Regions from separate parts of the Cupriavidus sp. 291-E7 genome, predicted to be linked through region 2. Evidence: predicted binding sites of a transcription regulator. Region 2 holds the regulator's gene; the other holds the start of a gene.

Region 1 (7,497 bases), on a different contig from region 2:
GCTTCAACCTCCCCGACATCGGCCTGCAGGTGCGAAACGCGCGGGCCGGCTTCGATATCGGATCGTCAGACCTGAAACCCGTCAAGACGAACAACTACGAACTCGGCTGGCGCGGGGGCTTTGGCAATACGCTGGGTTCGTTGGCCATTTTCTACACGACCTCGGACCTCGGTGACGTGCAGAGCTTTAACAATGGGTTGATTCTCACCCGTACTGCCGAGAAGATTTTCGGGGTGGAAGCGGCAGCAGACTATCTTTCGAATGACGAACGCTGGGGCACGGGTGGCACGATTACCTGGATGCGCGGCCGTGAAACGCCTCAGGGCATGAGCGACCAGCAGTTGACCGGCTATCGCATTCCGCCGTTAAAGCTCACCGGCTACGTGCAGTTTCGCCCAGTTCCGCAATGGAACAACCGGCTCCAGGCTACGTTCTTCGCAGCGCACGACTACCGCCTGAACGGCGCGGATAGCTTTGGGCGCCGCGATGTCGCAAGTTACACGACACTGGACCTTATCAGCAGCTACCAGGTCACGAAGAAAGACACCGTCACTGTTGGTATCCAGAACCTTCTGAACCGCTACTACTACCCGCTATACAGCCAGCTTCTGCGCAACAGCAACAACACAAGCCATCTGCCGGCGGCCGGCATCACTCTGACGGCCATGTATCAGCATCGCTGGTAGCAACGGAACAAGTGTGCCGAGATCTTCCTCAAGATAAGGGAGGAAGATCGTCGATCACCGGGCGTGATCGAAAATCTACGTCGCGCGCTTTGGCCGACCAGATAAAGTCATTCGCTGGACGCGACGCAGCAAAGCAAAACAGCTGAATCGCCCAGCGAATTACTTACATTGACAACAGCAGCAGCAACGCAAAACCTGACCATCAACCCATCAGGTCACCGGCGCCGGATTGAACAGCGCAAGCGAGTTGTGCAGCCCGTGGTGCTCGGCCCAGGTCTTCTTGCGGCCGCTGGCCACGTCGATCATCAGGCGGAACAGTTCCCAGCCCACGTCCTCGATCGTGGCTTCGCCGGTGGCGATGCGGCCGGCGTTGACGTCCATCAGGTCATGCCAGCGGCGCGCGAGGTCGCTGCGCGTGGCCACCTTGATCACCGGCACTTCGGCCAGGCCGTACGGCGTGCCGCGGCCCGTGGTAAAGATGTGCAGATTCATGCCGGCCGCCAGTTGCAGCGTGCCGCAAATGAAATCGCTGGCGGGCGTGGCCGCGTAGATCAGGCCCTTGGTCTTCACACGTTCGCCCGGCGACACCACGCCAGAGATCGGGGCGCTGCCCGACTTCACGATCGAACCCATCGCCTTTTCCACGATGTTCGACAGGCCGCCCTTCTTGTTGCCCGGCGTCGTGTTGGCGCTGCGGTCCACGCGGCCGCGATCCAGATATTTGTCGTACCAGTCCATCTCGCGGATCATCGCCTCCGCCACTTCCGGGGTGGCGGCGCGCGAGGTGAGCTGGTCGATGCCATCGCGCACTTCGGTCACCTCGGAGAACATCACCGTGGCGCCTGCGCGCACCAGCAGGTCCGTGGCGTAGCCGACGGCCGGGTTGGCCGTCACGCCCGAGAACGCATCGCTGCCACCGCATTGCACGCCGACCACCAGTTCCGACACGGGCACGGTCTCGCGCTTGCGGGCGTTCAGTTTTTCCAGATGCGGGATGGCCATTTCCATGATCGAGTCGATCATCGAGCCAAAACCCACGTGCTTGTCGTCCTGCAGGCAGACCACGCCCACCTGCACTTCGCCGGCGCCGGTCTGGATCGGGATCGTGCCCGGCGGCATCAGGCGGTCCGGCTGCAGCTTCTCGCAGCCAAGGCTCACCATCATCGCGGTGCCACCGAAGTTCGGGTTCAGCGCGATATTGCGCAGCGTGCGGATCGGCACCACGGCATCGGGCGCGTCGATGGCCACGCCGCAGCCATAGGTGTGCTCCAGGCCAATCACGTCATCGACATTGGGATACCGGGGCAGCAGTTCCGCCTTGATGCGCCTGACCGCGTGATCGACCACTCCGGCCACGCACTGCACGGTCTGGGTGATGGCCAGGATGTTGCGCGTACCCACCGAGCCGTCCGGATTGCGGAAACCCTCGAACGTGTAGCCGTCCAGCGGCGGCAGCGGTTCCGGCAGGCGCGTGCTGATCGGCAGGTCGGTCAGGCCAGGGGCCACCGGCATCTCGATCACGCGCTCGTTGACCCAGCTGCCGCGCGGCAGGTCCTGCAGCGCATAGCCGATGGTCACGTTGTAGCGCGTCACCGCGTCACCCTTCTTCAGGTCCACCAGTGCCACCTTGTGGCCCTGCGGCACGCGCTCCACCAGGGTCAGGCCGCACGGAAACACCGTGCCGGCCCCCAGGCCGCCGTCGTTGGCGACGATGGCCACGTTGTCATTGGCGTGGATGCGGATGTACAGCGGCGGACGTTGCTCCGCAGCCTGGGCGTTCTGTACCGACAGGTCCGACATGATGGGGATTCCTTCTTTATTGGGGGTGCTTCAGTTCGACGCGGCGAATGTCCTTGACGATCACCAGGTAGCTCAGCACGGTCACCAGGGCATTGATGCCCACAAAGACCAGCGCGCCGTTGAACGAACCCGTGGCGCTCAGGATATAGCCGATCACGATCGGCGTCACGATGCCGGCAATATTGCCGAACGTGTTGAAAATGCTGCCGGCCAGGCCGATCACTTCCTTGGGCGCCGTATCGGCCACCACGGCCCAGCCCAGCGCGCCGATGCCCTTGCCGAAGAACGCCAGTGCCATGATGCCCACCACCAGCCATTCCGCATCGACGTAGTTGCACGCGATCATCGACACCGACAGCAGCATGCCAGCCACGATCGGCACCTTGCGAGCCAGCGTCAGCGAATGGCCGCGACGCAGCAGCGTGTCCGAAATCACGCCACCCAGCACACCACCCAGGAAACCGCAGATGGCCGGCAGCGATGCCACGAAACCCGCCTTCAGGATCGACATCCCGCGCGCCTGCACCAGGTACACCGGGAACCACGTCAGGAAGAAATACGTCAGCACGTTGATGCAGTACTGGCCCAGGTACACGCCAGCCAGCATGCGATTGCTCAGCAGTTGTTTGGCGTAGAACCAGCCGGCCGGATTCGCCGCCTTGCCGCCCTGCCTGGCTTCCTCGCCTTCGCCCATATGAATCAGGCCGCCGCCTTGCTCGATATGTTCCAGCTCGGCCTTGTTCACGCCTGCATGCGTGGCCGGGCTGCGCATGACCTTGAGCCAGACCAGCGCCAGCAGCATGCCCATGATGCCCATCCACAGATAGACGTGGTGCCAGCCCCAGCTATGGACGATCCAGGCCATCAGCGGCGTGAACACCACGGCGGCAAAATACTGCGCGGCGTTGAAAATGGCCGATGCCGTGCCGCGTTCGGCGGTCGGGAACCAGCTGGCCACGACCTTCGCGTTGGCCGGAAAGGCCGGCGACTCGGCCAGGCCCACTGCAAAGCGCAGCGCGAACAGCACGGTGATGGCCTGGCCGATGGTGGCGAACACGCCAATCCAGCCTTGCAGCAGCGTGAAGAACGACCACAGGAAAATGCTGAAAGCATAGATGCGGCGCGCGCCAAAACGGTCGAGCAGCCAGCCGCCCGGAATCTGTGCCATCACATAGGCCCAGCTGAAGGCGGAGAAGATATAGCCCATCTGCACGGCCGAGAAGCCGAACTCCTCGCGCATGGCAGGGCCGGTGATCGACAGCGTGGCACGATCGGCGTAATTGATCGTCGTCACGATAAAGATCAGGGCGAGGATCCAGTAGCGGACGTTGGTGCGGCGGGCGCCGGATGCGGCGGCAGCGCTTGTAGTGGGTGTTGCGTTCATCTGGGTCTCCTCACAGCCGGTAGACCTGGATGCGGGAATGCGTCGGGACCGGCTTGTGATATGTCGTCGTACGACCGGAATTATAGAGACGGGGTTCCGTCCACCGCAGTGCGCGTTTACCCTGACCTGGTGCATTTCGCGGTGTCGCGGTGCACAGGTTTTTCCCTTCCCTTTCAATTGGCTTGCGGGTTCGCGGCGATCTGCCCCGGCTGGCCCGCCCCGCCCGCGGCTATCGAAACCGGCCCCGATGTCACCTGATCCGGTCCACCAAACCGGGGTTTTCCCTCGGTTTTCTCCATACCGCTTGCATGGTCAAGCTGTTAGTTGTACGATGACTTATCTCGAAACATCCACAACGATGGAACGAGGTACAAACCGGCCTAGTTCCACACCTAAACCATCATTCGCCATGTGGCGATCAGGAAGAGCGACATGACTACACCGCAAGAACTTAAGCAGATTATCTCGGAAGGCCTGCTCTCGTTCCCCGTCACCGATTTCGACGCGCAAGGCAACTTCCGCGCCGACACCTATATCGAGCGCCTGGAATGGCTGGCTCCGTATGGTGCATCGGCCCTGTTTGCCGCTGGCGGCACGGGCGAGTTCTTCTCGCTGACGCAGCAGGACTATTCGAACGTAATCCGCACCGCGGTGGAAACCTGCCGTGGCAAGGTGCCCATCCTGGCCGGCGCCGGCGGCCCGACCCGCGTGGCCATCGAATACGCAAAGGAAGCCGAGCGCCTGGGCGCCCACGGCATCCTGCTGATGCCGCACTACCTGACCGAAGCCAGCGAAGACGGCATTGCCAACCACATCGAAGAGGTTTGCAAGGCCACCAAGTGCGGCGTGATCGTGTACAACCGCGCCAACTCGCGCATCGGTGCCGATCTGCTGGCCAAGGTCGTGGACAAGTGCCCGAACCTGATCGGCTTCAAGGACGGCGTGGGTGACATCGAGGCGATGGTGCGCGTGCGCCGCAAGCTGGGCGACCGCCTGGCCTACCTGGGCGGCCTGCCCACCGCCGAAGTCTACGCCGCTGCCTACAAGGCGCTGGGCGTGCCCGTGTACTCGTCGGCCGTGTTCAACTTCATCCCGAAGACCGCGATGGACTTCTACCGTGCCGTGGCCGCCGACGACCACGCCACGATCGGCCGCCTGATCGACGACTTCTTCCTGCCGTACCTGGACATCCGCAACCGCAAGCACGGCTACGCCGTGTCGATCGTGAAGGCCGGCGCCAAGCTGGTTGGCCACGATGCAGGCCCGGTGCGCGCGCCGCTGACCGATCTGACCGAAGAAGAAGTTGCCAAGCTGGACGCCCTGATCAAGAAGCTGGGACCGCAGTAAGCCTCAGCAGACTGTATTGAGTTGAAGCGTTAAGAGCCGACACTGTCGGCTCTTTTTTTTGCACCGGCGCACACACCCGCGCACGGTATTGGGCCGTCGCACGCGCCATCGTGGTGAACCCATCGGGATTCCACCTCGCAATGGCTGGCCCGAAATCTGCATTGCCCAGTCCCGAAGAGTAGAAGCGTTCAACCGTCCTTTCCGCGTTCCGCATGGAACGGGCAGGCGGCAGGAAATTGCTCTTGATGTCCGCATCCGCCGCGGAGGTCGAGAGCCGGGAAACCCTCCCATGCATCTGGCGTTCCGTGGTCCGGCCGGACCCGTTCAACCTCTCCTGAACCCGGAACGACATGACCGACACTACCCTGCTCCTGCACGAACTGGCGCGCGAATCGCGCATGGGTGCCCACGGCACCGAGACCGACACGCGCGAGATACGCCGCATCGATCTCTCCCGGTTTGACCAGCGCAAAGCCGAAATCGCCGATCAACTGTGGCAAGCCGCCAGCGGCATCGGCTTCTTCCAGCTCGAACACCACGGTATCGACCTGACCGCCGTGCGCGAGGCGTTTGCGATGACCGAGCGGTTCTTCGCACTGCCCGAATCGGTGAAAGCCCGCTATCCGCTGCAGAAAGCCAACAATGCCGGTTGGGAAACCCGCGCGCAGGTACGCCCGTCCACCGGCACACCCGACCAGAAGGAGTCGTACCAAATCACGCGCCCCCATATGGCGGCACTCTGGCCCACCGACACCGAATTGCCGGCGTTCCGCGAAACGATGCTCGCGTTCGAGCGGCAATGCTGGGACGTGGGCATGAAGGTGCTGTCCTGCTTTGCCAGCAAGCTCGGCTTCGATGCCGACTTCTTCACCCGCGCCCATGACCCGGCCGCGCCCGACTATCAAAGCACGCTGCGCCTGCTGCACTACTACGCGATTCCACCCGAGGCGCAGGACAAGCTCGACCTCTGGCGCGCCGGCGCGCATACCGACTTCGATTGCCTGACGCTGCTGTTCCAGCGCCAGGGACAGGGCGGACTGCAGGTGTGTCCCGGCAAGGAGATGGATGCCCAGGCATGGACACCGATTCCGCCGGACGAGGACGTCATCACGTGCAACATCGGGGACATGCTGATGCGCTGGAGCGACGATCAACTGCCATCGAACTTCCACCGGGTGCGCAATCCTGTACCGGGTGAGTACATGGGGCCGCGCTATAGCCTGGCGTTTTTCTGCCAGGCCAACCGCAACACCCTCATCGAAGGACCTGCAAAGCAGCATCCACCGATCACCGCGGGGGATTTCCTGAGGCAGCGGGTAGCCGCGAATTTCAGCGCGTACAGATAAGCGCACCGGAGGCAGACACGCGCGCGCCACTCCACCACGGAAAACGGATTTGCTTAACTGGAAACATTCCTTGACGTGCGCGTCGTCGCATCCCAAAGATGGCATCAAGGAGCCACCGCCATGACCGACCTTCTCGACTGGTTCACCGCCATCTGCACCGTGGTGCTCGTCTACGCCGCGCTGCGCTATCCGCTGTATCCGCCGCATCACGACCCCGACCCCGCGGATCGGACGATGAACCGTTCGCCGCGCGCTTGAAGCAACGCTTCGGCACGCATATCGAAGTACGAAAAGATTTGTTCGCCTCGCAAGCGGCACTCCATAAGCTGGTGGCTTCGCTACATCGCCACACCAGACTTGATCATGCCGCGCCACGCCCTGCCAGTTCTTTTCGCTCTCCATCTCCGCCGACTGGTACTTGCATCGCTCGCCATAGTGGCCGCCTTTGCCAGCCCGGCCTTCGCCAATACGCCCGGCAGCACCTTTCCCACCAAGACGGTCCGCATCATCGTGCCGGTGGCGGCTGGCGGCAGTGCGGACAAGCTGGCGCGCACGCTTGCACAGAAACTCAGCGAGCAATGGCATCAGAGCGTTGTGGTGGAAAACGTGGCCGGCGCCAGCGGCACGATTGGCGCGGCACAAGTGGCACGCGCGGCGCCAGACGGCTACACGCTGCTGCTAGGCGGCGAAGGCGTGACACTGAACGCGTCGCTCTTCAAGCGCCTGCCCTATGACACCAACCATGCATTTCGTGGCGTCATCAAGGCGGTGGTCAGTCCGCAGATCCTGGTGGTGCGTCCCGATCTTGGCGTGCGCACCTTCCAGGACTATCTGGCACTGACGCGGCGCAAGCCTGGCGAACTCGCGCTGGGGCTGCCAGGCAATGGCGGCATCGCACACGTCGCGCATGAAATGCTGTCACGCCAGCTTGGCA
Region 2 (7,497 bases):
CGCGTGAGACAGCGCGCGAAAGCGTTGCCGCCCGCGTGTCTCGATCAGCAGCACGCCCAGCTGCTCCATATTGCAGTCGACGATCTGCGCCAGGCAGCCGATCTCCTCGGGCACGGTTTTCTGGCCGGGGCGGGCGACCTCTTCACCGCTGGCGATCAGGCAGACCCCAAACGGCGCGCCATCGCGCATGCAGTTGCGCACCATGTCGACATAGCGCTTTTCGAACACACGCAGCGGCAGGCGGCCGTCTGGAAAGAGGACCGTATTGAGGGGAAACAGCGGTAGCGCATCCAGGATGGTGCCGATGGGTGCGGTGTCGGTGGGAGGTGTCGACATGCGATTGGCCGCTCCAGTGACAGGGAGGGCCACCGGGGCCGCCCCTTTCAAGCCCGCGTGTCAGCCGGCTGGGCCCATTTCGCGGTGTCTGACCAGCACATTACCATGCGCCCGGAAATAGTTGGCGAGTCGTTCGGCGATGAACACTGAACGATGCTGCCCGCCCGTGCAGCCGATGGCCACCGTCAGGTAGCTGCGGTTGTCCGCAATGAAACTTGGCAGCCACTTCTCCACGTAGGCGCGGATATCCTCGGCCATCGCCAGTACCATCGGCTGGCTTTGCAGGAAATCCACGACCGGCGCGTCGCGGCCGGTGAGTGGGCGCAGGGCAAGGTCGTAGTAGGGATTCGGCAGCGAGCGCACGTCGAAGACGAGGTCGGCGTCGCTAGGCACCCCATGCTTGAAGCCAAACGATTCGAACAGCAGTGTCAGCGACTGGCCGCTGGCGCGGTCATCACGGATCAGTTCCTTGACCCAGCTGCGCAGCGTGTTGGTGCGCACGTTGCTGGTATCGATGCGATGCGCCGACTCGGCCAGCGGGCTGAGCAGCTCGCGCTCCATCTCGATGGCTTCGATCAGGGATGTGCTGGCTGGTGCTTCCGCATCGCTGGCCGCGCCAGTCTCCACCTGTGCCGACAACGGATGGCGGCGGCGGGTCTCCGAATAGCGTTGTACCAGCGCGTCCGTATTTGCCGTCAGGAACAGCACCTGCACCTGATGGCTCGCGGAGAGCTCGCGTACGGTGTCGGGCAAGCGCGCCAGCGACTCGCGGCTGCGAATATCGGTGGCCACGCCAAGGTGCGTATAGCCCTGATCGGCCAGATAGGTGGTGAGATCGGGGATGAATTGGGCCGGCAGATTGTCGACGCAGTAGTAGCCTGCATCTTCCAGGACGTTCAGGGCGACAGACTTGCCGGAGCCGGAAATTCCGGTGATGAGAATGATCCGCATAGCGACGCAAGCATAGCACCGCAAGGTGGCTGCGTCATGACAGCGTGTGCCATACAAAAATGGCGAATCGCTGAGGATTCGCCATTTTTACGGTAAGAATTGCCAGATATGCGGCGATCGATCAGGCTGCCGGTTTTGCCGACAGGCAATCGCTCATGGACTTCTTGTAGTCGTCGCCCTTCTTGCCCTTGTTCTGCTTGCTGCAGGCCGACATCTTTTCCTGCTGGGTCTTCGGCTCGGCGGCAGCGGCCGGGCCGCTACCCGACAGGCACTCGCTCTGGGCCTTCTTGTACTCGTCGCCCTTCTTGCCCTTGTTGGCCTTGGAGCAGGCGGCCATCTTTTCCTGCTGCGCGGTCTTGCCCGATTTCTCGGCCGCGGCCGGAGCCGACGCACCCTGGGCAAACGCGCCCGTGGCGAACAGGGGGGTGACCAGCACACACATCGCGATCAGCTTCTTCATGCTTCTCTCCTGGCTGTGGAAACACACATCGTGGCCGCAGGCCATCTGGGTGGCTGGCGGAAAAACGGGCTCGATGCCCATTACAGCACAAAACGGAGACTACCCACACCCCGTTGACGAAAACCGGGCCGGGCTTGTAAGCAAATGAAAACGCCCGCGGTCAGGCGGGCGTTTGGCCATCAGCAGCGCGGCCGCGGTCAGAGCAGGCGGCCTTGCCCGCGCGACACCACATCGGCCTGCATGGCGGCACGCTGGCGGTCCATGAAATCGCGCAGTGTATCGATACCGCGCAGGCGCAGGATCGTATTGCGGACGGCGGCCTCCACCAGAACGGCCAAGTTACGGCCGGCGGCCACCTGGATCTTGACCATGTGGATTGGCAGGCCAAGCACATCGAGGTACTGGGAGTCGAGCGGCAGCCGCTCGAATTCGCCATCGTTACGGCGTACCAGCTGCACCACGAGCTTGAGCTTCATCTTCCGGCGTACGGCCGTTTCACCGAAGATGGTCTTGATGTCGAGCAGGCCCAGGCCGCGCACCTCGAGCAGGTTCTGCAGCAGGGGCGGGCAGCGGCCTTCGATGAAATCCGGTCCCAGGCGCACGAAATCCACGGCGTCGTCGGCCACCAGGCCGTGTCCGCGCGAAATCAGTTCCAGGCCAAGCTCGCTCTTGCCCAGGCCGGATTCGCCCATGATCAGCACGCCCATCCCGAGGATGTCGAGAAATACGCCGTGCATCGTTACGCGCGGCGCGGAAATGCGCGACAGGTAGAGCCGAAGGTGGTCGATTACGGCCGCCGAGGAGACCGGCGTCGTGAACAGCGGCGTGGACGAGCGCGTGCAGCGCAGTTCCAGGTCGGGCGGCGGCTCCATGCCATCGGCGACCACCAGGAACGGTGGTTCGAGCAGGATCAGTTCGCCCATCTGGCGCTTGCGCGGCTCGTCGTCCAGACGCTGGTAGTACTGGATCTCGGGCTTGCCCAGCACCTGGATCCGGTTCGGGTGGATCAGGTTCAGGTGGCCTACCAGGTCGGCGGCGGAGGTGGCTTCGCGCGCGAATTCGACGTCGAAGGCGCGATCGGCCCCTTCCAGACCGGCTATCCACGACAATTTAATGTCGGCTGCGTTGTCATCGAAGATCGACTGCGAGGTGACGCCGGTGAGTTCCATGCGGGATGACTTTCTACGAGGGGGCGGTATGGCGTCAGGCGGCGTGCCAGTGCAGCCTGTGGATCATCACGGATGCCATTCGGTCAGCAACTGATGGACCGCCTCGGGCGTGGGCAGCGTGGCCAGGCCCTCGCGCATTTCGCGGTCCGACAGCAGTTGCGCGATTTCCGAAAGGATCTCGAGGTGCTGCTGCGTGGCCTGTTCGGGCACCAGCAGGAAGATGAGCAGCGAGACCGGCTTGCCGTCCGGTGATTCGAACGGAATTGGCTCCGCCAGGCGCATGAAGCCGCCCAGCGGCTGCTTTAGTCCCTTGATACGGCCGTGCGGAATGGCCACGCCGGCGCCCAGGCCGGTAGAGCCGAGCGATTCGCGTGCGAAAAGATTGTCCGTGACAGTGGCTCGGGCTACGCCATGATTGTTCTCGAACAGGAGCCCGGCTTGCTCGAAGACCCGCTTCTTGCTGGTGACGGTGACGTCGAGATGGATGTTGCCGGGTGGCAGCAATTTGGCCAAACGATTCATGGGCGATGCACGAGAAGTCAGGTTGGCGATACGGCGAACAGACGCCGTCCCGCCGCGATGGGGGCAATTCAGGATATCGAGTGCTATGAACGCCCGCATTGGAGCGTCCGGCCATTATAGAGCAGGGCCACAGCGCGCTTGTGCGCTGCGGCGCCGGCTTCGCGGGTGGTGCCGCGAACTGGCCGGCCGGTTTGCCCACCCGGATATTGCCGCCGCGCCCGCATGATCTTCCGTCATGCGGCATGCGATTCGGTTCACCGGGACCGTTCTGCCTGTCATTGTTGTATGACGCAGCATACACCGAGCCGCGCAAGATGCGAACACCCCCGGCGCATCAATTGGTCGCCTCCGTGGCGTCAAGGTAACGGAGAAATTCAGGCCAATGACGTTACGCGCCCATCAAAAAAGCCGCGCAGATGCGCGGCTTTGCTCTCTTCCTATTAGTCCTCTCGGGGGACGCTGAGGTCCTCTTCCAGGGGCAGTTCAGGGTTTGCCAGCCTATTGTTGCTGTAGTTGGGCTTCGGCCATCTGGTACTTGACCGCTTCCCGGTCATGCCCTTGCACGCGGTCCTTGTAGCGGATCACCTGCCGGTCGAGCTTGTCGACGAGACAGTCGATTGCCGCATACAGGTCTTCGTGATGCGCTTCGACGAAGATGTCCTTGCCCTTGAGATGTAGATTGATTTCCGCGTACTGACGCCGGTCCTTTTCCTTGTGGTTGTCGACAGATAGCAGCACGCTCACGCCAATGACCTGATCGAAATGCCTGACAATTCGCTCCAGTTTCGTTTCCACATACTCACGCAGCGGTGGCGTGATGTCGAGGTGGTGTCCACTGATCTTGAAGTTCATAGCGCTTCTCCTTCTGAAAGAGCCGCACCAGGCAGGCGGTTGCGGCTCGGCTACAAAGACTTGCGGAGATTGACTGCGGGGATTTTCAGCGCTTCGCGGTATTTGGCCACCGTGCGGCGTGCGACCACAAAGCCCTGTTCGCCCAGCAATTCGGCGATGCGGCTGTCGGAAAGAGGATTCCTGGGTTCTTCGGCTCCTATCAGTTGCTTGATCAGCGCGCGGATCGCCGTGGATGAGGCCGCGCCGCCAGTCTCCGTGGAGACGTGGCTACCAAAGAAGTACTTCAACTCGAAAGTACCCATTGGCGTGGCCATGTATTTGTTCGTGGTCACCCGGGAAATGGTCGACTCATGTAAACCGAGTGTATCGGCTATTTCCCGCAAAACCAAGGGGCGCATTGCTATTTCCCCGTGCGAAAAAAAGTTCTTCTGACGCTCAACAATTGCCTGCGCCACACGCAGGATCGTATCGAATCGCTGCTGAATGTTCTTGATAAGCCACCGGGCTTCCTGCAGTTTCTGCTGCAGTCCCGCGGCACCTGCTTCTCCCTTCGCACCGCGCAGGATCTGCGCGTACATGTCGTTGATACGCAGGCGTGGCATCACGTCGGGATTCAGCTGTGCAATCCAGCCGCTGCCGCTCTTGCGCACGAACACGTCCGGCACCACGAAGTCCGCTTCCGGGCGGCTGTACGCATGCCCTGGATACGGTGCCAGCGAACGGATCAGTTCATGCGCGGCCTTTAATGCGATTTCGTCAACTTGCAGCGCTTTCTTTAGGCGCGTGTAATCCCTGACGGCCAGCAACTCAAGGTGATGGTTGACGATGGACAAGGCCAGCTCGCGCTGCGGATGCTTCAGGCGCTTCAATTGCAGGCTCAGGCATTCCGAGGCATTGCGCGCGCCCACGCCCGGAGGATCGAAGCTTTGCAGCAACGTCAGCATCGCCTGCACTTCCTCGATTTCGAACTCCAGTTCCTCGGGCAGTTCCGTGCAGATTTCCTCGAGTGACGCACTCAGGTAGCCATCGTCGTCGAGCGATTCGATCAGGAAGATGGCCAGGCCCTTGTCGCGCGCGGAAATCTTAAGCGGCGTCAGCTGTTCCATCAGGTATTCGCGCAGCGTGGGATCGGCATCGCGCAACTGCATCGGCGTCTTCTCGTCTTCGTCGCCCTGTGGGCGGCGCGCGAAGTCGTCGAGGCTCCAGTCGTTGCCATAGTCTTCACTGCCGGAATCGCTGAAACCCTCTTCCTCGCCACCCGCGGCATGTTCCTGACGGTCGTCGCCGTTGGCCTGCGGTTCGGCAGGGGCGGGCGCCGGTGCGCTTTGCAGGTTCACCGAGCCGTCCGCCGCCACGCGCAGCGGGCTTTCGATCCAGTCGTTTTCGCGTTCGAGCAGCGGGTTTTCCGTCAGCGCCTGCTCCACTTCCTGCTGCAGTTCGAGCGTGGAAAGCTGCAGCAGCCGAATCGACTGCTGTAGTTGTGGAGTGAGTGCCAGATGCTGGGAGAGGCGGAGCTGAAGCGAAGGTTTCATGCGACCTATTCTATGCGCATCTTTCCGTTGTTGGAACGGAATTTGCTACAACCTATCGCTACGGCTTCTTGATCGGAAACGGCTTTGGAAAAGCCGAGTGCAGGTGCGGTAAAAATGACCTGCCTGATGTGCGCGGCTGACCGCCCGAGGGCGGCCGTCCGCGGCTTTACATGCGGAAGTTTTCGCCCAGGTAGACGCGTCGCACGGACTCGTTGGCGATGATTTCCTCGGGCTGGCCGGCGGCCAGCACCGTGCCTTCGCTGATGATGTATGCGTGGTCGCAGATGCCCAGCGTCTCACGCACGTTGTGGTCGGTGATCAGCACGCCGATATTGCGCGCCTTCAGGAAGCTCACGATGCGCTGGATCTCGCCCACCGCAATCGGGTCGACGCCGGCAAACGGTTCGTCGAGCAGGATGAAGCGCGGCGACGACGCCAGCGCGCGCGCGATTTCCACGCGGCGGCGCTCACCGCCCGACAGCGACAGCGCCGGGTTGTTGCGCAGGTGGGCAATTTGCAGGTCGTCGAGCAGCGAATCGAGCCGGCGGTCGATCTCGGCCTTGCTCAGCGGCTTGCCGTTGTCGATCTGCAGCTCCAGCACCGCGCGGATGTTCTCTTCCACGTTGAGCTTGCGGAAGACCGATGCCTCCTGCGGCAGGTAGGACAGCCCCATGCGGGCGCGTTCGTGGATGGCCAGCCCGCTGATGTGCTTGTCGTCGAGCACGATGTCGCCTTCGTCCAGCGCCACCAGGCCAACGATCATGTAGAAAGACGTGGTCTTGCCCGCGCCATTCGGACCCAGCAGGCCCACCACCTCGCCGCTCTTCACATCGAGTGATACGTCCTTGACCACCGTGCGTGTGCCGTAGCGCTTCTTCAGGTGACGCACGACCAGCGTGCTGCTGTCGGTGCGGACGGCCGATGCGGTAGACGAGGCGGAAGCGGCGAGCGTGGCGGTATCGTTCATCAGGGACTGGCTGGTAATTCGTTAAGGCTTGGCGGGCGTGGTGGACGGCCGCAGGTCAAGCGCCGCGCCGCCAGCAGCCGGGGCGCTGGCGTCGGAGCGCGGCGACAACACCGCGCGCACGCGGCCCGACGGATTGCCGGCGGTCGTGTTGTTGTCGCCGCCGGCGGCGGTGTAGTACTCGTTGCGGCTGTCGTACGTAATGACCGCGCCGCGGATCTCGTCGATGATCTTCGCGCCGGCACCGGACACGCGCGCCGCGCGCGCATGGCCAATCAGCTTGTTGACCTCGGACTTGCCGTCGTACTCGATGCGGTCGCCCCATCCATCGATGTACTCGTCCACGCCATCACGCTTCTGCCGGATGTAGGCCTGGCGGCCCGGCTTGGAAGTGGCGATCGCATACTGGTAGCCCTCGGGGTCGGTACGCAGCTCCGCGGCGTCGGACTTCAGCACCATCGTGCCCTTGGTCAGCACCACATTGCCCGTGAGCGTGTAGATCTGCTTGACGTCATCGTAGCTGGCGTTGTCGGCCTCCAGCACCAGCGGCTTGCCCTGGTCCGCACGTTCGGCGAAGGCTGGCATGGCCAGCGTCAGGCCGAAAGCGGCAATGGCCGCCAGCAGGGCGGGCGCGAGGCGGCGACAGGACGATGTCGTCAGGGATGCGGTCATGGTTGGCGAGTGGTGAGATAAAGACGGCGATCAGGATGC

The links. Region 2 encodes sigma-54, which starts transcription at its own class of promoters, with help from an activator protein. Its sites were predicted from a motif close to TGGCANGNAANCTGCTTT; they were not measured.
Region 1: the regulator sigma-54 is predicted to act here: its motif matches at 5,363-5,380, upstream of AC3FLX_RS29525 (isopenicillin N synthase family dioxygenase).

The regions. Positions count from the first base shown of each region.
Region 1 is NZ_JBYOJV010000025.1:42,376-49,872, reverse strand. Features, by position in the region: gene AC3FLX_RS29545 (TonB-dependent receptor) at 1-686, shown strand, start outside; gene garD (galactarate dehydratase) at 897-2,486, opposite strand; gene AC3FLX_RS29535 (MFS transporter) at 2,503-3,870, opposite strand; gene kdgD (5-dehydro-4-deoxyglucarate dehydratase) at 4,303-5,217, shown strand; gene AC3FLX_RS29525 (isopenicillin N synthase family dioxygenase) at 5,568-6,563, shown strand; gene AC3FLX_RS29520 (hypothetical protein) at 6,684-6,821, shown strand; gene AC3FLX_RS29515 (Bug family tripartite tricarboxylate transporter substrate binding protein) at 6,927-7,497, shown strand, end outside.
Region 2 is NZ_JBYOJV010000005.1:335,943-343,439, forward strand. Features, by position in the region: gene AC3FLX_RS12010 (LON peptidase substrate-binding domain-containing protein) at 1-336, opposite strand, end outside; gene rapZ (RNase adapter RapZ) at 397-1,287, opposite strand; gene AC3FLX_RS12020 (PsiF family protein) at 1,409-1,747, opposite strand; gene hprK (HPr(Ser) kinase/phosphatase) at 1,945-2,916, opposite strand; gene ptsN (PTS IIA-like nitrogen regulatory protein PtsN) at 2,983-3,438, opposite strand; gene hpf (ribosome hibernation-promoting factor, HPF/YfiA family) at 3,937-4,290, opposite strand; gene AC3FLX_RS12040 (RNA polymerase factor sigma-54) at 4,341-5,822, opposite strand; gene lptB (LPS export ABC transporter ATP-binding protein) at 5,989-6,789, opposite strand; gene lptA (lipopolysaccharide transport periplasmic protein LptA) at 6,811-7,458, opposite strand.